Regions from separate parts of the Brevibacillus sp. HD3.3A genome, predicted to be linked through region 4. Evidence: a T-box and tRNA genes for the amino acid it is inferred to sense, from the RefSeq annotation. Region 4 holds a T-box; the other regions hold tRNA genes.

The links. The T-box of region 4 lies ahead of leuS (leucine--tRNA ligase). A T-box ahead of a tRNA ligase gene usually reads a tRNA of that ligase, here a tRNA-Leu.
Region 1: it encodes a tRNA-Leu, which carries the amino acid that the T-box ahead of leuS (leucine--tRNA ligase) is inferred to sense. The anticodon was not compared.
Region 2: it encodes a tRNA-Leu, which carries the amino acid that the T-box ahead of leuS (leucine--tRNA ligase) is inferred to sense. The anticodon was not compared.
Region 3: it encodes a tRNA-Leu, which carries the amino acid that the T-box ahead of leuS (leucine--tRNA ligase) is inferred to sense. The anticodon was not compared.

Annotation. Positions count from the first base shown of each region.
Region 1 is NZ_CP085874.1:3,434,498-3,439,233, reverse strand. It holds gene HP435_RS15670 (TlpA family protein disulfide reductase) at 1-236, shown strand, start outside; gene HP435_RS15665 (hypothetical protein) at 408-611, shown strand; gene HP435_RS15660 (YycC family protein) at 771-941, shown strand; gene HP435_RS15655 (thioredoxin family protein) at 1,016-1,582, shown strand; gene HP435_RS15650 (hypothetical protein) at 1,651-1,962, shown strand; tRNA gene HP435_RS15645 (tRNA-Tyr) at 2,068-2,152, shown strand; tRNA gene HP435_RS15640 (tRNA-Leu) at 2,202-2,283, shown strand; gene HP435_RS15635 (hypothetical protein) at 2,543-2,929, shown strand; tRNA gene HP435_RS15630 (tRNA-Gly) at 3,061-3,134, shown strand.
Region 2 is NZ_CP085874.1:4,035,664-4,040,399, forward strand. It holds gene HP435_RS18660 (FecCD family ABC transporter permease) at 1-247, shown strand, start outside; gene HP435_RS18665 (FecCD family ABC transporter permease) at 244-1,248, shown strand; tRNA gene HP435_RS18670 (tRNA-Leu) at 1,415-1,498, opposite strand; tRNA gene HP435_RS18675 (tRNA-Val) at 1,508-1,583, opposite strand; tRNA gene HP435_RS18680 (tRNA-Glu) at 1,634-1,707, opposite strand; tRNA gene HP435_RS18685 (tRNA-Ser) at 1,712-1,804, opposite strand; gene HP435_RS18690 (phospholipase A2 family protein) at 1,969-2,253, shown strand; gene thiM (hydroxyethylthiazole kinase) at 2,774-3,586, opposite strand; gene HP435_RS18700 (hypothetical protein) at 3,576-4,094, opposite strand; gene HP435_RS18705 (RtcB family protein) at 4,320-4,736, opposite strand, start outside.
Region 3 is NZ_CP085874.1:2,705,134-2,709,869, reverse strand. It holds gene HP435_RS13420 (TetR/AcrR family transcriptional regulator) at 1-17, opposite strand, end outside; gene HP435_RS13415 (hypothetical protein) at 237-692, opposite strand; gene HP435_RS13410 (hypothetical protein) at 911-1,573, shown strand; gene HP435_RS13405 (hypothetical protein) at 1,734-2,234, shown strand; gene HP435_RS13400 (imm11 family protein) at 2,631-3,101, opposite strand; tRNA gene HP435_RS13395 (tRNA-Leu) at 3,347-3,430, opposite strand; tRNA gene HP435_RS13390 (tRNA-Thr) at 3,442-3,517, opposite strand; tRNA gene HP435_RS13385 (tRNA-Asp) at 3,560-3,636, opposite strand; gene HP435_RS13380 (C40 family peptidase) at 3,822-4,730, shown strand.
Region 4 is NZ_CP085874.1:2,108,118-2,112,853, reverse strand. It holds gene leuS (leucine--tRNA ligase) at 1-2,337, opposite strand, end outside; T-box leader at 2,467-2,708, opposite strand; gene HP435_RS10345 (class I SAM-dependent DNA methyltransferase) at 2,760-3,497, opposite strand; gene rsfS (ribosome silencing factor) at 3,503-3,859, opposite strand; gene yqeK (bis(5'-nucleosyl)-tetraphosphatase (symmetrical) YqeK) at 3,859-4,449, opposite strand; gene HP435_RS10330 (nicotinate-nucleotide adenylyltransferase) at 4,433-4,736, opposite strand, start outside.

The DNA.
Region 1 (4,736 bases), 1.3 Mb from region 4:
ATGTCACGAGCAATGACAGCCCTGAGGCAGCGCAAGCGTTTGTGCAGTCCTACAAGCTGACTTTTCCCATCCCGATGGATGTCAGTGGCTCCGTGTCGAACCGCTATCTCGTCCAGGCATTTCCCACGACCTACCTGATTGACACAGAAGGAATCGTCCGCAAAAAGATTATCGGGATGATCGACGCAGGCACATTGGAGCTGGAACTTCGCCAGCTTTTGAACGGCAAAAAATAAAGAGTGGAAACCGAACCGCGGGCGACAATTTGCCTGCGGTTTTCTTTTGCTGGGCGCGCTTGGGAGTGCCTGCCTATTTTGCACAGGGTCATTCCGTTTTGTATGTTTGCCTAAAGAGCGGGGTTGTTCTCCTTCATAGACTAGAGCACCAGGGCAAAGGGAGGGGAGCGAATGGCCAAGGGCAAAGGCAAGAAAGTAAAGAAGAAAAACAGTCGGCAGCATCCCAATCAGTTGAATCTTAAAATCGTGACGTCCAGTACATGCCTGGCGTGCAAACAGCAATGCGAGCGTGGCTTGGCGTATTTGGAGCGCATGTCCCAGCCTGGTGCGATCGGAAACGGGGTTCCCTGTATTCTTACCAAACCAAAGGCGTAGAGCGAGGCAGAGGCGCCCGACGGTCAGGAGATAATCCCAGCAGATGGAGCGGCGGGGTTATCTCTTTGTGCTTTTCGGGCGCAAGCCTCTCTCTGGCGGCACAGGACGCCATGTATTATACTGGAGAAAGCGTATTTGGCACAGAAAGGAGCTGTTTTCATGCGTCCCTTGCAAATCTCACCGGACACCGCCGTTAAGCTTGCAGAAGCCCTGAACGTTCCCCTGGAGCGGCTGATGCATATGCCGCAACACATTCTTTTGCAAAAAATGATGGAACTGGCCAAGCAGGAACAGGAAACAAACAAGCAAGAACCTGACCCATCCGAGTAAGGCGAAGAGGACTTTTCGCAACCGCCGTGGAAAAGATACAAGAACAAGTCCATACATATACTGGAGGAGAGCAAATGGCTGCAAATGTCGCACACAAGTTTCGCACAGGGTTGAAACCGCAAGCTTTCATCGAAGGCATGACCAAAAATCAGGATACGTTCCAAAACTGGTCAGAGGCGTTTGCTTGGGCAGATGAACAGGACCAGGCCTTTTTTGCCTCGTTGCAGCATCGGGATGATCTGAGATGTTTGATTTTGGCAGCAGAATGGTGCGGAGATGTGGTCAGAAACTTGCCGGTCGTTCTCCACGCTTTAAAAGAAACAGAGATGCCTGTTGAAATTTTGGTCATGGAAGACCACCTCGACCTGATGGATGAGTTTCTCACGATGGGCGGTCGCGCCATTCCAGTCGTCATTTTCGCAGATACAGGCGGACACGTGCTGGCAAAATGGGGCCCGAGACCTAGCCACGTACAGGCAATCATGACAGCGTTCAAACAGCAAAACCCAGATCGCAACGCCCCTGACTACGAAGAAAACATCAAGGTCGCTCGCGCAGAAATGCTCAAACAGTACGGAGAAGGCACGGGCTACCAGCAAGTCATTGTCAAAGAACTGAGAGAGCTGCTCTCCTCGATTTAACAAACGCGAACAACATACAGGGCGGAGTCTCGGCTCCGCCTATTTTCATGCAGAGAGGCTGAGATTGGATGCATTATTACGGAAACGAAACGATCATGTCCCTGGAGCAAGTTTTGCGTCTGGAGCCTTCCGAAGTGCGGATTTTAGAGTGGGTGCGCACCTATGAATTTTTGGAAAATCGCTTTGGTGTAGATGAGTCTGTGCCTTATTTTTTGGAGATCAAATGCGAGGCAGACCACGTCATGATTCGCAAAAACCGCATCCTGGACTTTCCGGACTACTCCTGTGAGGAGCAACTTTGGCTTGGGGAGGTGGAGCAGGCGCTTGCTGTTTTTCAACAATGGGCACAAGATATTTTAAAGCATGTCGTAAGCCCGTAAGAAAATGAGAAAAACCTATTGACGAAACTTGCGGTCCATGATAGAGTAAATAACGTCGTCTCGGACAAGCGCAAGCGGTAAGGAAGAGGCGCACGTTATTCAGCTGGGGAGATAGTGAAGTGGCTAAACACGGCAGACTGTAAATCTGCTCCCTCCGGGTTCGGCGGTTCGAATCCGTCTCTCCCCACCATTGATTTTCTAGCAGAAATGTGCTAGTATGTAAATACAGTTTTCTACATGCCGGTGTGGCGGAATGGCAGACGCGCGCGACTCAAAATCGTGAGGGAAACCGTGGGGGTTCAAGTCCCTTCACCGGCACCATATCTGAAAGACGACTCTTGGAATGTTTATTCCGAGAGTTTTTTTGTTTGCTTGTGGCGGCGGTCAGAAATTTAAGTGCATAATGCATGGCGCAATAAACGCTCAAGAAATTGCTCCAAAACGTCACAAGAACCTCGTGAAACCACAAGAAACTATAGGAATCCCACATGAACTTCGAAAATTTCGCCAGATTATGGGGAGATTTGGTACAATAGTAATCGTTTACTTTTGAGTTGCTGGCAAGGGAAGAGAGGGCCGCATGAATAAGTGGGAGTACATTGTGGGAGCTGTTCTTGGTGGTATCTTTTTAGTCATATCGTATCTGATCGCGAGGTTTGTGTTCGGCTATCTTTCCTGGGCGGCGACGGGATTAGCTTTGGTGCTGCCACTCTATGCGTTTTATGCCTATATGACAAGGGTGGATGATCGCTCGACGGAAATATCGCGGTTTGTGAAAATTTCGTTTTCTGGTTCGCTCGTTTTTCTCGTTTCTTCATGGGCGTGCATCCAATATTTCGCCCCTTTTTTGGTCGCAGACATTGGCGATGTTGTCCTTCCTTATATTTACACTCTGCGGATGGCGGGAGCCTTTCTGGTGGTGTTTTTAATCGCAGGCGCATTGATTTCCAACCGCCCGCATTCGTGAGCGGGGCAGGGGTGGACAAAAGGATGGGGAGGCGGTATACTTATTATTGTTAAATATTTGAAGTGAGTAACTTTTCTCATTGTTGCGCTTGTTGCTGCAGGATGTGTGGCTTGATGGAGAAAAGTGAACTTGCGGGTGTAGTTCAATGGTAGAACTCTAGCTTCCCAAGCTAGTAGCGTGGGTTCGATTCCCATCACCCGCTCCATAGAGGTAGTGCGTGAAAACTTTGAGAGATCAAGTTTTTTTCTTTTTGTGTTTGTGTGGGCATTGGGATGAGGGGAAAAGGCAACATGTCTTGGGGATGGTCTGGGGGCAGATTTACTGAATGTTTTTCTTGGATCCAGTTTGTCCAAATTCAAGGCAGCTTTCAGGTTAAGAGTTTTTATAGGTGCGCATATATGTCTGTAATTTTTTTATAATTAAGTCGTTCCCGGAGCACTTTGAAATCAAAACCTGCTTTCATTAACAGAGATTTACAGAGTGGTAGCTGTGTGTTGCAAATCGTATAGGCGAAGGTGTTTAAAATCTGTTTCTTTTAAGAAAGTTCCTCCATGCAGCTATTGGGGTGGTATAGTAAAGGGCATTTCATTCTCCCGGAAGAAAATATTAGGGGATCTTTAGCGGAGAGAGTGTCCATCAACAGCGCAGGCCGCTGCAATGATGGAGTTTATCCGATACACATTGGGACACCGCATGACTTTTTGTAAACAGTAACAAGCGACTTTCATCTGCTCACTTGTCTGCTGATCATGACGGGTCTGTCCGGATGAACAGTAGCGAGGGAGACAGTGATTAGAATGCTTACGACAGCAGGAATCAGGTTGACAAGCAAGACGCTGGGGAAGATTTCGCCTGCTGGTCTAGCTGGATTAAGAAAATAGTAGAGAATCGCACAGAGGGCCTTTTCCAAAAGGGAGAGGGCTTTTTTGATGGGGGCTGCTGTTACGACTCCCTGTTCATCAAAAAACTTGTCATTTCAGAAAATAAACACTAGCAAAAAGCACCTGAATGATGCTAAGATTTTTATGCCCGTTGTTAAGCTCTAACTTATCATCCGTTGACTGATCGCCGTGTGCGACGAAAGCCGCCTGCACGGTGAAGGCTCGTTATAAAACCGACAGATAGAGAAGGCATAAGACGAGAATAGCGGACCAGCAGTAATTAGTGCAGCTAATTCAACAGCTGTCATTGACTCTTCGTTTGGAGAGGATTCTGTTCCACGGACGATTACAGTTACAGCAAACGATCAAAACGGCAATCCGATTCAGGGCTATCAGTTTACATTTGATATCACTTTGACTCAAAGCGATATCAATACTCCAGAAGCGTACGGGATGTTCATTGGCGGTTCTCCATCTGGCATGCCATTCACCGCAACCACGACAAACGTGATGTTGCCAGTCACTGACGCTAACGGTGAAATCACTTTCCAACTCGGGTTATTGACACAACCGCTTGAAGTTGGGGACAGTATTTCAGTTCAGATCAAAACAAATGATAATTCCACTGACATCGGAAGTGCTTTTCTGTACAGCAAATAATCCAGGTGAGTCCTTAACAGAACAGTAGTAGGGAGCTGCAATTGCGGCTCCTTTTTCTTTTGCCAACAAGACTGACAGCGCGTCCCGATCTGACCTGGGCTTTTGTTGCCACAAAGGGGGAGAAGGCGGGGAGAAACGAGGATGAAGAGAAAGACCTACCAAACAGATTACCGATATCCTGGCAGCCATCAGCAAGATCGAAACGGAAATCAAGCAGCTGATACCAAAAAAGAGAGGTTGCCAGGTTCGCACTGTTACATGAGGTG
Region 2 (4,736 bases), 1.9 Mb from region 4:
CTCCGTAGCGGCGGCGGGACCGATCGCCTTCGTCGGACTCATCGTGCCGCATCTGTGCCGATACGCGGTAGGCAGCGATCACCGCTGGCTGCTTCCTTACAGCGCCTTGACCGGAGCGATTTTGCTGGTAGCGGCTGACCTCGCCGCGCGCTTCGTCCTTATGCCGAAAGAAGTCCCGGTCGGCGTGGCGACGGCGCTGATCGGCGTTCCGTTCCTGATCTTCGTGGCGAGAAGGAGGAAGTCATGAAGAGACGTCCGACATGGAAAAATGCGACGATCGTAAGCTCGCTTGCCGTTGCGGCTTTGATCCTCGCCGTCTTCTGTCTGTCGCTCGGCAGTGTATCCATTCCGATTCGGGACGTGGTCCTGTCGCTTGTCGGCATGAACGGCGAAGGAAGCGATCTGATTATTACACAGTTTCGTTTGCCACGCATCGTAGCGGCGCTCCTGATCGGCGCGGCATTGGCTGTTTCCGGCAGCCTGCTGCAAGGAGTGATCCGCAATCCGCTCGCTTCTCCGGACCTGCTCGGCGTTACGGGCGGCGCTTCGGTAGCAGTGGTCGCTTTTATGACCGCCTTTACCAGCTACAGTATTCATTACGTGCCGATCATCGCGATCGCAGGGGCATTCGCCGCTGCTTCGGTCAACTACTCGTTCGCCTGGAAAAAGGGAGTCACTCCGTCCCGGCTCGTGCTAATCGGTATCGGCATCTCGACGGCGATGAGCGCCTTGACGATGTTTTTGCTGCTGAGCGGCCCCGCCTATCTCGCAGCCCAGGTGCTGAACTGGATGACGGGCAGCTTGTACGGGACGAACTGGAGCTATATCAAGGCCATCTGGCCGTGGATCGTCGCTTTGATCCCGCTGTCGCTCTTGTATGCGAAAGAGCTGGACATTCAGGCGCTCGGCGAAGAAACAGCGATCGGTCTCGGCAGCAGACTTCAGATGAGCCGAATGGTCGCGATGCTGCTCAGCGTCGCCCTCGCCGGGGTAGCGGTCGGCATCGCCGGAACGATCTCCTTCATCGGCCTGCTTGCCCCGCATATGGCGAGAAAGCTCGTCGGCAATCGCTACGGAATCGTCATCCCGACGGCAGCGCTCATCGGCGCAATCGTGCTGCTGCTTGCCGATCTGGCGGGACGAATGCTGTTCTTGCCGCTCGATATTCCTGCGGGCGTATTTACCGCCGGAGTGGGCGCTCCGTTTTTCCTGTACCTCCTGTTCAGGCGCAAACGGCCAGGGGCATGATCGGCAGAAGCGAAAAGGAGTCGGAGGCTGGTCCCCCGGCTCCTTTTTCTGTATGGATGGGATTTTTGTTTTGCATGGCCAAATGCTTGTACATGATTTGGAAATAGCAAAAAGGCTCCTGTTCTGCCAGAAACAGCAGAACAAGAACCTTTCATTGATAAAGCGATGCGGTCGAGAGGACTTGAACCTCCACGGTGTTGCCACCACTAGAACCTGAATCTAGCGCGTCTGCCAATTCCGCCACGACCGCGTATGAAAATGGTGGAGGCTGACGGGATCGAACCGCCGACCCTCTGCTTGTAAGGCAGATGCTCTCCCAGCTGAGCTAAGCCTCCACAATACCCCGACTTTCGCCGGGGCCCCAACCAGTTGTTGGGCTTCTAAGTGACCCGTAGGGGATTCGAACCCCTGTATGACAGCGTGAAAGGCTGCTGTGTTAAACCGCTTCACCAACGGGCCAAGATGGCGGATGGAGTGGGATTTGAACCCACGAGACGGGTCGACCCCGCCTACACGATTTCCAATCGTGCTCCTTCGGCCGCTCGGACATCCATCCATCTGTATCACTTGCCGAGCTGTACAGCTCAGGCAAGAATTAATCTATCATATCTAGCAAACGATTACAAGATATATTTTAAAATTTGTGGGAATTGCCTAAAGCAAGTTTCTCCCTCCGCCAATATGCTACCAGTAATCATCTATGTTGCGGAGTGATGACAGGTGGGCAGAAGACGACGGCGGGCAAGACGTATCCCTTGTTTGTACGGAAATTGGTGCGGGCCAGGCTGCTCTGGACCAGGCGCCCCTATCGACGATATCGACCGTTGCTGCAAAAAACATGACTACTGCTACCAGAAGCGCGGCTACTTTTCGTGCAGCTGCGATCAGGAGCTGCTGCGCTGTTTGCAGGACAAGATCGATATGAGCACGGAAAAAGGCAGGATGGCTGCGATGATTTCCGCCTATTTTTCCCGATCGAAGTGTATTCCTGACGACATGAAGTAGCCTTTTTACGAATTGTCATTCTTATCATTCTTTATACAAAAAACGGTAACTACTTGGACATAATTCCGCCATATTTCCCGTGATTTTCCTTGGCTTTTTTTGGTACTCTATTGAATGTCCAAGGAGGTTACACGCCGTGGAAGTACACATATGCACCGACGCCCGTGCTGCACTGTCGCTTAAAAGAGAAGTGATCTGCCATGGGATTTCCTGCTTTTACGTCCGCAAGTTTGAAAATGATCAAGTAGAATTTGTATTCCTAGCGCTCTCGGAGCACCAAAAGAAGCTCTTATGCTATACGCTGCGAAATTACAGCTACGCCCTAACTTATCTAGCCTAATCATAGCCATACAGTCGCGATCATTTTCGTCCCCTGGAAAACAGGGGATTTTTTCATTCCCAAAGCACATGCCCAAGCGGTGAGACGGGAAGAAGCTGCTCTTCCCGCCCCACCCAAGGCAACTTGCTGCCAAAATCCGGCTTCTCGGCTTCCGAACAGCGACGAGTCTGCTTTCGGTTCTTACAGCTTATGCTGTTCGATCTTGCCCAGCCGATGGATATCGTCGGCCGATACGGAGGACAGCGCATCCAAAAACTGAATCTGGAAGCTGCCCGGACCGTCTGCCGCCGATTTTTCCGCTGCTTTTTGCGCAGCCACACCGTATGCGACGAGCGCAGCAGCCCCAGCCGCCAACGTGTTTTCGGCAACAGCGGCAAAAGCCCCCATGACGGAAGTCAACAGGCAGCCTGTTCCCGTCACTTTGGTCAAGATCGGATGGCCGTTGTCGATGGCGTACACCGTACTGCCATCTGAAATGACATCCACCTTGCCCGTGATCGCCACTACCGTCTCCAGCTTCTCGGCAGCTGCTTTGGCGAGCGAAGCGACATCTCCGCCTGCCTCGCCTGCGTCCACGCCTTTAATCTCCCACGATTCCCCGATGACGTTGGCAATCTCCGCCGCATTTCCGCGAACCAGGGCGATATCTAGCTCGCGCACGATTTTTTGTGCCGTTTCGGTTCGATACGGGGTTGCTCCTGCGCCTACCGGATCGAACAAGACCGGAACGTGGTGCTGATTGGCCGATTTGCCCGCAATCAGCATCGCCTTTACTTCCCGCTCGCTCAAGGTGCCCATGTTCAGGACGAGTGATCCCGCGATTTTCGCCATGTCCGCCACTTCTTGCTTCGCATAAGCCATGACGGGAGATGCTCCGAGCGCGAGCAAGCCATTGGCTGTAAAGTTGGTCACGACAACGTTGGTGATGTTGTGCACAAGCGGATTGCGCTCCCGTACTTTTTCAAGCAGTTCACTGATCGCTTCAAGCTTCACGTTCGCCTTCCCTCTCTTTCCTATCTACAGAGCGGGGAACCATCTTGAACACTTCCACGATTTTCCCCAGCTCCGGATGATCCTGTCTTACTCCTATGATGATATAGGAATGATGCAAGACAGGCAATTCAGGCGAGCTGGCAACCACCTTCCAGAGCGTGTCCGTATCGTCCCGCACCTTTGCCAAAAAAGAAATGCGCCCCGCCCGCTGCTGCAAAATTTCAAAGTCCTCCAGCGTACCGCAAATCTTCAAACGTTCATCCGGATGCGCGATCCGGTTTTCCTCTACCCATTTTTCCTTCAATTCCTCGACTTTGAGCGATTTCCACCGATCAAGAAACTCCCAATCTTTGGAATGCGGGAAAATATGCTTCGTCTCTTCCAGGAAGGTGTTGTATTCTCCATGCAACTGATCGACGTATTCGTCCACATCTTCCGAGATGACGCGGATGGAATCCTCCCCGCAAGTGCGGATGTGATGGGCCAGAAACTTGAAGGACTCGATCATGTCAAAGTTCCCCCACCCCCAAGGCTGTTCGCCGAAAACTCCCCCCCGGGTTCGGCACTTTTGGCAGGTGAAGTAATAGTATGTAGCCATATTTGTTCCCCTATCTCCCCTATAATGTCTCCTTTTTGATATCGGTTGCACAAGCCATGCAATTTATGTTACATTCGAACCTATTTTGGAAAAATCAAAAGATGGCCCCCGCGCGACACCGGGAACCACCTCTTCTTATACCCCTTTGATTGCGATCAGCGGCTTGCATTTGGCTACGACAGACGCCAATTTTGCCCCGACGACGGAATCGATAATTTGATCCACGTCTTTGTAAGCTTGCGGACATTCATCCAAAATCGCTGCGAGCGAGCGGTGATTGACCATGATTTCGTCATCCTCGCCTACCCGCAAGGCGCGCTCGAACTGATCAATCGTCACGATTTCTTTCGTAGCCTTGCGGGAGCGCACGCGTCCTGCGCCATGGCAGATCGAGTAAAAGTTTTTCGCTCCGCTGTCTGCCCCTACCATAATGTAGGAAGATGTTCCCATCGAGCCTGGGATCAGCGCCGGATGCCCAGTCTTTTTGTACGCCTTCGGATTTTGGAAGTGGCCTGCCGGAAGCGCCTTGGTCGCCCCTTTGCGGTGGATCAA
Region 3 (4,736 bases), 600 kb from region 4:
TCTTCTCTTCGGCTCACAAACGTCCCACCTTTCGAATGACTTCTCTCAATACCTGACCACAGTCAGTTTTTGGAACAAAAACATAATACCATGCGAAAATGTAAGCAGCAACAAAAAACTGACCGTAGTCAGTTTGAGGTTATTACTCTTTTTGTTGTACGAATCATCTGACCATTTTGCTGAGCTTGCTGTCTTCCCATCATGAAGATCCGCTCTATCGTAAAAATCCTTCGTCTCTAGCCTTGCTTGTTGATGAGAAAATCCAGCCACCAGCCATCTTGCGGATGCAGGAAAGCAGGGCTATTGCCGACGTTTACAGCCGAAATCACAAGCTCCACTGCTCGCGCTTCCTCCGATTCAACAAACAGCACTTTGTTCGGTCCCGGAAAATCCTGTTTGCTGGACGTTGACTGAAAAAAGGCTTGCGCTCCCCGCACTTGCACTCTCAGTCGTATACTCCGGTTTTGGAAATGAAAACGTGCAGCGTTCAGCACGAGAAAAGCCGAAGAAATGATCCCGACTGTGATCACTTGAATGTTCCTTCGTTGCTTCGGGGCGATTTGAAAGGACTTGGCCCCACCTACATTGCCGCTCAAGGAGAATCTTTCAAGACGAATCACTCGCGCGCGGATTCTCTTAGGTTTATGCTTCAGTTTCAGTTTCTTGACAGGGGAAGATTTTTTTACTGCCATCGCTTGTCACCTCCTCTATCAACAAATGCTGGAAACAAAAAGTCGGCAACGGACAAGTGTACCCTGGAACAAAAATAGCTTCCTGCCCATCGATCATCTCGCTCCTTTTCTTTCCTTTGCCCCGCGAATGGGGAACAGACCAATTACGATTCATTCGTTTTTTTGTCCAATCCCCCATCTGCATTTTCGAATAGATTATCGCATGGAGGTGAAATAAATTGAGCAAAGACAAACTAAAGGTAAAATATACCGATAGCTCTTTAAAGGAACCTTTATCCAACGAAGAGTATAGACAGACTTACGCTGATATGAATGATTTAAATGAAGCGGCAAGCGCGTTTTTTCGAATCCCTGTTTTTTTTAGCCACCAAAACCTGTTTACTCTTGGACCATCGCAGCCACTGTTATCACCGGAGCAAAAATTCATCATTCGGATGTTTAAGGAAATCAAAAAAGTTCTGCTTTTTCCTAGGACGATACCGAACACCGACCAATATCCGAATACAACCTTGGAAAATATCCGGACGATGATCAACTCCAGTTACGGTGCGGCAGCTGCTTTATTAAAGCCAACAAGTGCAACAGGTCAAGGAGAACCTTATACCCCCTTCTTGCAGATTGAACCTTCCATGGCACTGCAATACGGACTCCCTTTGCTCCTTGTGAAACAAGATACGATTTCAGCAGGAGGAATTTGGGGTGATGCCGGTCCGCTTGCTCCCTACACGCCACTGACCTGGCACTCTTCAACCGGTGTAACCGTGAATGAGTTTTTTGATAGTGTTCAGTGGAAGGAGGCTTTGCAAAACTGGGCAGGGCAAGTGCGCAGCGGTTACTTTATTCAAACAGGCCCTGAATTTAAACATACTTGCCGTAACTAAATGAAAGATTGCAGGGGACTACAAATGGCGGTTACATTCCCCGTTACAAGTCCCCCTATTTAAACTTGCCTGCCTATTGTTGAATTTTCCGTAACAGGATCAGGTCTGTTGCCCCACCCTTTGACGTGTATTGGATACTAGAAAGGAAGCGATCCAAACGATGGCAAATCCAAACCTCAATCTGAAAAAAGGAGAATGCGTCGGAGTCGTGTACAAACAAGCGGGCGTTTGGAAAGTGCATGACGGAGTTTTGACTGCACCGATTGCGGATGGCAACAAGCCGCCGAATACCGTTACAATCATTCATTTCGTCGTGAATCAAAAGACTGGCAAACTCGTACGGCAAACACGCAAATTGCAAAATGTGAACCAGGTGCTGCGGACCATCAATAACCCGACGTTCGCCTTAAAATGTCCCTCTACTACCAATCCGAATCTGCGCGTAGGCGATTGTGTCGTTGTCAAAATAAATAAAGTGAACACGCCATCAGGCTTGGATGCCAAAAATGGTCTATTAGTCTGTTCTCTACAAAACCGCCTCGCCCCAAAAGGGAGAGTTTGGATTAATCATTGGAAGATCATCACGAAGACTCGACCTCGCGTTTTCCTGGAAACCAAACAATATCCGAACGCGCTTTTTGTGCGAAAAGTAATGGTCTAAACACACAACACTTCGATCCGTGACACTGGCAAGCAAATTCAATGGTTTGCAATGATCAAGTTGTACATCATTATTGTTAATTACGTACAACACTTATGTTCATACACACGATACGCAAAGTTGTGAAGTGAAAAAGATCCCGGCCAATGACAAACTTTGGCCGGGATCTTTCCATTTTAAAAACGATAAGCACGTTGAATTTTTCAAGCATACAGGTCATGAGCGGTCACATCCACTTTCCTAAAAACGCCGAGACGTTTTTCACAGAAAAAATCCCGTAGTCACCTGTTGGTAACGTACGACATTGACCTCATACCAAGCAACGTCGAGCTGTCCGTCTCAGAAATTAACCTGCGGGATGAAGAAACGTCTGTAACGCATGCGGATGACCCGGTTTTATTGGATGACAAGCTCTTCCAGGTGCACCTTCAAGCGCTCGTTTAACATCGACTTGGCAAGCGTCTCCGACACGATCGGGTCAACCAGAACAACGTTCTTGAGAAAAAAGAAATCGGCGTCTGCCGCGCACTTCTCATCAATAACTACGGACCGGACTCCCTTGACTAAGAAGCTATCGGGATGCTCGCCCTGCGCCAGCCGCTCCAGAGCCAGAGCCTTGCCCGCGTATTCCGACTGCTGATAGTCAAAGCAGGACAAGCGTTGCTCTGCATGAACGAGAAAATATGTTTTCTCGGTATTCTTGCCATTGGAGTAGCGCGTATCTGCTTGTATGATCTGTACGTCACATTTATGAAGCTTCAAGAGCGCAGCCAATTCAGCCGATGCAAAAAAAGCCCCTGAGGTCGTTACTGCATGCTCCGACTTGGTAGTATGTTTCAAGCGGAGGGTCAAATACGACATCGCCATCGATGTAGCCGCCGTCCGGATAGGTATGTCCGAGCAGAAAATATTTCATCCCTTCCCCCCCTCATAGAATAAGCCAGCATGTCTATTTTAACTCTAATTGCTCATAGGTTCACCAGTATTCTCCAAAAGAGTACAGGCAGCAACGGAATCGCCGAGGAATCTAGCCGGAGCGGTGACGATAAATAAAAGACCCTTAAATTACGAAACTAAGCAATTTAAGGGTCTTTTATTATGTTCGCAGTTGATGCGGTCGAGAGGACTTGAACCTCCACGGTGTTGCCACCACTAGAACCTGAATCTAGCGCGTCTGCCAATTCCGCCACGACCGCATATGAAAATATGGTGCCGGCAATAGGACTTGAACCCACAACCCCCTGATTACAAGTCAGGTGCTCTACCAATTGAGCTATACCGGCATGTTTGCTGATTTGCTTTTCGCCATGCTTCTCGTAAAAGAATGGCGGAGCTGACGGGACTCGAACCCGCGACCTCCGGTGTGACAGACCGGCGTGAACTCCAACTTCACCACAGCTCCATGTGGTTTTTCCATTTTTTGCTCACTCTCGTGGGCACTCTTGTAATATAGCATGTTCCCTATCAATTATGCAATAGTTTTTGAAATCTTTTTTAAAACATCATTTTTTCATAGATTTACCATTGAAAATCCGCTAGAATTTTATCTAGATATGCAGAAAATAGTAGATTGGTGGAGACGATGATATGAAACTTACTTCGAAGCTACTCACCTCCCTCGCCCTCTTCACTCTGCTGCCTACTGCTGCCCACGCCGCCTCAGGAGTGTATGTGGTATCAGCAGGTGATACGTTGAGTAAAATCGCCCGCGAGCACCAGACTACCGTGAGCCAGCTCATGCAAGTCAACCAACTGCAAAGCGACCAGCTGTCGATTGGTCAGACGTTGTCTTTGCCTGATGGCAGTCTGTCGACAAGTGGTGACTCCGACGCTCCTCATGATGTCGTAACCGCGCCTTCCGACTTCGCGCAGGAAGAACCAGCAGAATTGACCGCTGGCGAAAAGGCTCGTGTGACGGTTGACGTTCTCAATGTTCGCAAAAAAGCGTCCACCGATGCAAAAGTATTAGGCAAGCTCAAATTTGGTGATGTAGTTGAGGTCGTCCAAACTGGCAGTGAATGGACAAAAATCGAATTTGAAGATGATGAAGCGTACGTCTTCACCTCTTACCTGAGTCCAAAACTCACTCCGGATGTTACTTTTTCTGGTGACGTTGATTCCGCCAGCCTGAAGCATCTGGAAACGATTTTTGAACCTTTGCTGAAAACTCCGTACGTGCTTGGCGGGACCACGCCGGACGGATTTGATTGCAGCGGCTTTACTTCTTACGTTTTTAACCGCCTTGGGGTTACACTTCCTCGCACATCCGAAGAACAATTTCGCGGCGGGACATCGATTCCGCTGGATCAAGCCCAACCGGGCGATCTGCTCTTCTATGATGCGCTTGGAAAAGGACGCGTTTCCCACGTAGCGATTTATTTAGGGAACGGAACGATCGTCCACGCAAACGGGGATGACGTTCGCTACGGAAAAGTGGAATACATGCACAAGCTGTATCCATTTTACGGCGTCAAGCGCTACATCGATCTGCAATAAGGAATC
Region 4 (4,736 bases):
CAAGTCGTTGTTAAGCGCCAGCTCTTCCATTTGTTCCTTGGTCGAATCGGAAGCGATCAGCAACTTCTCTTTGTTCTTGCCGTTGATCTGGATGACGATTTCCACTTCGTCCTCCACCAGCTTCGACTCATCGTAAGTTGGCCATGCTTCGTAGGAGATCGTTTCTTTGTGTCCGAGCTTCTCCCACAGTTCTTCACCCAGGTGCGGAGCGATTGGCGACAACATTTTTACGAAGTCTTCCATGTACGATTTCGGCAGAACGTCTGCTTTGTACGCTTCGTTCACGAATACCATCAGTTGGGAGATACCTGTGTTGAAACGCAGGCCCTCGTAGTCTTCGGTTACTTTTTTCACGGTTTGATGGTAAACGCGCTCCATGCTCGTCGCTTTTTTCGTATCGACGATTTTCTCGTTCAGCTGGCCGTTGTCTTGCACGAACAGGCGGTATACGCGGTCCAGGAAGCGGCGCGCACCATCGAGGCCTTTTGTCGACCAGGCGATGGAAGCATCCAGCGGCCCCATGAACATCTCGTACAGGCGGAGCGTATCGGCGCCGTGGCTGTGTACGATATCGTCAGGGTTGACGACGTTGCCTTTGGATTTGCTCATTTTTTCGTTGTTTTCGCCGAGGATCATTCCTTGGTTAAACAGCTTTTGGAATGGCTCCTTGGTAGGTACGACGCCGATGTCGTACAGGAATTTGTGCCAGAAACGGGAGTACAGCAAGTGCAGTACCGCGTGCTCTGCTCCACCGATGTAGATGTCGACTGGCAGCCATTCTTTCAGCTTTTCCGGATCAGCCATGGCTTGATCGTTGTGCGGATCGATAAAGCGCAGGAAGTACCAGCAGCTGCCCGCCCATTGCGGCATCGTGTTGGTTTCGCGGCGCGCTTTCATGCCTGTTTCCGGATCGACGGTGTTCAGCCAGTCGGTAATGTTGGCAAGCGGCGATTCGCCCGTGCCGGATGGCTTGATTTCTTTTGTTTTTGGCAGCATGATCGGCAGTTCGGATGCTGGAACAGCTTTCATCGTGCCATCTTCGAGGTGCAAAATCGGAATCGGCTCACCCCAGTAGCGTTGACGGCTGAACAGCCAGTCGCGCAGACGGTAGGTCACTTTGCGATTTCCTTTGCCTTCGGCTTCCAGCCATTCGATCATTTTGTTGATCGCCTGCTCTTTGTTCAGACCGTCGAGCATGCCGGAATTGATATGCTCTCCGTCGCCTGTGTATGCTTCTTTGGAAATGTCTCCGCCCGCGATTACTGCTTTGATCGGCAGGTCGAATGTTTTTGCAAATTCATAGTCGCGCTCGTCGTGTGCAGGTACCGCCATGATCGAGCCGGTTCCATAGCTGATCAGCACGTAGTCTGCGATCCAGATCGGCAGGCGCTCGCCGTTTACCGGATTGATAGCGTATGCCCCGGTGAATACCCCTGTCTTTTCTTTTGCCAGGTCTGTACGTTCCAGATCGCTTTTGTGTTTGGCTTGCTCCAAATAAGCTTCTACGGCTGCTTTTTGCTCTGGGCTGGTAATCTGCTCAACCAGTTTGTGTTCTGGAGCGAGTACCGCGTAAGTAGCGCCGTAGAGCGTGTCCGGGCGCGTCGTGAAGACGGTAAAGCTTTGATCGTGTCCGTCGACGGCAAAAGTAACTTCTGCCCCTTCGGAGCGGCCAATCCAGTTGCGCTGCATTTCCTTGATGCTCTCCGGCCAATCCAGCTCTTCCAGGTCTTGCAGCAGTCTTTCCGCATAGGCCGTAATTTTCAGCACCCATTGCTTCATTGGACGGCGCTCGACTGGATGTCCGCCGCGCTCGCTCTTGCCATCGATGACTTCTTCGTTTGCCAGCACCGTTCCCAGTGCAGGGCACCAGTTTACAGCTACTTCGTCAATGTACGCCAAGCCGTGCTCATACAGCTTCGTGAAAATCCACTGGGTCCATTTGTAGTAGTGCGGGTCAGTCGTGTTGATCTCTCTGTCCCAATCGTAGGAGAAGCCCAAAGACTTGATTTGGCGGCGGAACGTGTTGATATTTTTTTCCGTGAACTCCGCAGGGTCATTGCCTGTGTCGAGCGCGTATTGCTCAGCAGGCAGACCAAACGCATCCCACCCCATTGGGTGAAGCACGTTGTAGCCTTGCATCCGCTTCATGCGGGACAAAATATCGGTAGCCGTATAGCCTTCCGGGTGTCCGACGTGCAGCCCTGCACCGGAAGGGTACGGGAACATATCGAGAGCGTAAAACTTTTGCTTGCCTGGGTCTTCTGATGTTTTAAAGGTTTTGTTTTGCTCCCAGTATTGTTGCCATTTTTTTTCGACTTCACGATGACTGAAAACCATGGTAGAGCACTCCCATCTTGAAATAGGTAAAAAAGTAGAAAACTTGGCTATGCCAAGCTGTTGCCAACATCATGATCCAAACTGCCTTTCGGCCATATAAAGAAAACCTCACGCCCCAATCGCTTGAACGAAAGGGACGAGAGGTTTGTTTATACTCCCGCGGTACCACCCACATTGGCGAATGCAAAGCATCCACCCACTTAAATCCGTAACGGGGATGAGCCGCCCACCCTTACACAACCATCCAAAAATGGCCTTCAAGGCGAGTGCTGAGAGGCGAGTTCGGACGATCCCGGGTTGACTTGCACCTGCCGTCAACTCTCTGTATGCTCGCGGGGCATATTCCTACTATTCCTCTTAAACGCGTCGAAATTTGCAGTTATAACGCCATTATAGTCAATTGGAACCAACCATGTCAAACTTTATGGCTTGCGTGCGGAAAAAAACAGGCGCTCGCTCGCTTCCTGCGGTGGCAAGTCCGAATAGTCTGCCGTAATGACGATGTCCGTGAACCCGGCCTCCGCGAGCCAGCGCATCAGTTGCACAGGCTGGTAAGCTCTTTGCCAGTGCTCCTCCTCCATCCGCTCGTACAAGCCGTTTGGCTGGCGGATGAAAAAGGTCAGCTGATGCTCTACTTCCAGGCGAAGCGGGTCGCAGAAACATTGCCAAATGTACGAAACCTCGTCGTCGACGTAGGTGAACGTCTCGTCTCCGAAAACGTGCAGCATCTTGTACGGACTGTGCACATCAAACAAGAAGCTTCCCCCTGGAGCAAGATGAGCGAACACGCGTCGGAACGTCTCCTGCACGTCCGCCTCTTCCGTCAGGTAGCTGAGAGAGTCGCACAAGGAAATGACCGCATCGGCTTCCGGCAAGGAAAGCTCGCGCATATCTTGTTCCACCCACGCTACCTCTACTTGCTCCTGACGCATTTTATCGTAGGCAATCGCCAGCATTTCGGCTGAGAGGTCGACACCTGTGACACGATAGCCCCGCTTCGCCAGCGGAATGGCGATCGTCCCTGTCCCGCAGCCGAGATCGATAATCCGCTTGGGTGCGCTGCCTTTTTGCCAGCTACGCTCAATCCAGTCGAGCCACTGATCGTAGGGGGTGTCTGCCATCAACGCATCGTAGACGGCGGCCATGTGTGCGTAGGCCATCTTTATTACCCTTGCACAGCGAAGGAAACCTCTTCTGCATCCTTCCACAGGCGCTCCAGGTTGTAAAACTCGCGATCTTCCCGGTGGAAGACGTGAATGACGATATCTCCCAGGTCAACCAGCACCCAGCGACCTTCGTCTGCCCCTTCAATCCCGCGAACATCATAGCCGTTTTTATGGGCCTGGTCGCGAATCTCGCGCACGATTGCCTGTACTTGGCGCTCGTTGTTTCCGTGGCAAATCATGAAGTAATCTGCAATGACGGACAGCTTGCTGATGTCCAGCACCTTGAGATTTTCTGCCTTTTTGTCATCGGCTGCCTTCACTACCAAGCGAGCCAACTCTTCTACTGTTTTAACCATCAAAACCCTCCTTCTCTCCCTTTGCGGGATACCAAATCGTTATAGGCAATCAGCGTCAACGGATAAACCGTTTTCTGCTTTTCTATCAAAAACTGAATGGTGCCGCCCAAAGCTAGTGCCAAGGCTTGATCCAAATTCTTTTCAGCCAGCGCGCGAATCTCGTCGACACCAGGAAAAATGCGGTTCGGTTCTATATAGTCTGCCACACAAACGACTTTTTCTAACAGGGACATCCCCGCTCGCCCCGTCGTGTGGTAGCGAACGGCTTGCAAAATATCCGTATCTGTCACACCGAGATCCGTCTGGATGACGATCGCCCCGGCAAAAGCGTGCCACAGCTCTTTTTCCCCTTCCAGAAGCTCTGTCGGCATATCGTGGCGAACGAGAATTTCGAACATTTTCTCCACGGGCCAGCATTTGCAGTAGTCGTGCAACAGCCCTGCAAGCTCCGCTTTGTCCGGGTCAGCCCCGTAGCGAACGGCAAGGTTGCGAGCTGACTGGGCGACTCCGAGCGTGTGGTTGAAGCGCTTTTCATGCATTTGCGCCCGAATGCGGGCAAGCAGTTCTTCCCGATTAGTCAAGAGTTTCATAGAATCGGTTCTCCTTTATATAGCGCTCCACAGCAGCTGGCACCAAGTAGCGGATGCTTTTGCCCGCAGCCGCCTTTTCGCGGATCAACGTGGAAGAGATGTCCCAAACCGGCATCTCCACAAACGTGACGTACTCGCTTGCCTCCCGATCCAGCTCGGTGCCCGGCCGGGCGAGTCCTATAAAGCGTACCATGCGAAGCAGCTCTTGGAACTGGTACCATTTGGGCAAGATTTTGACCATGTCTCCCCCAATAATAAAAGAAAACTGACAATCAGGGAACTGCTGT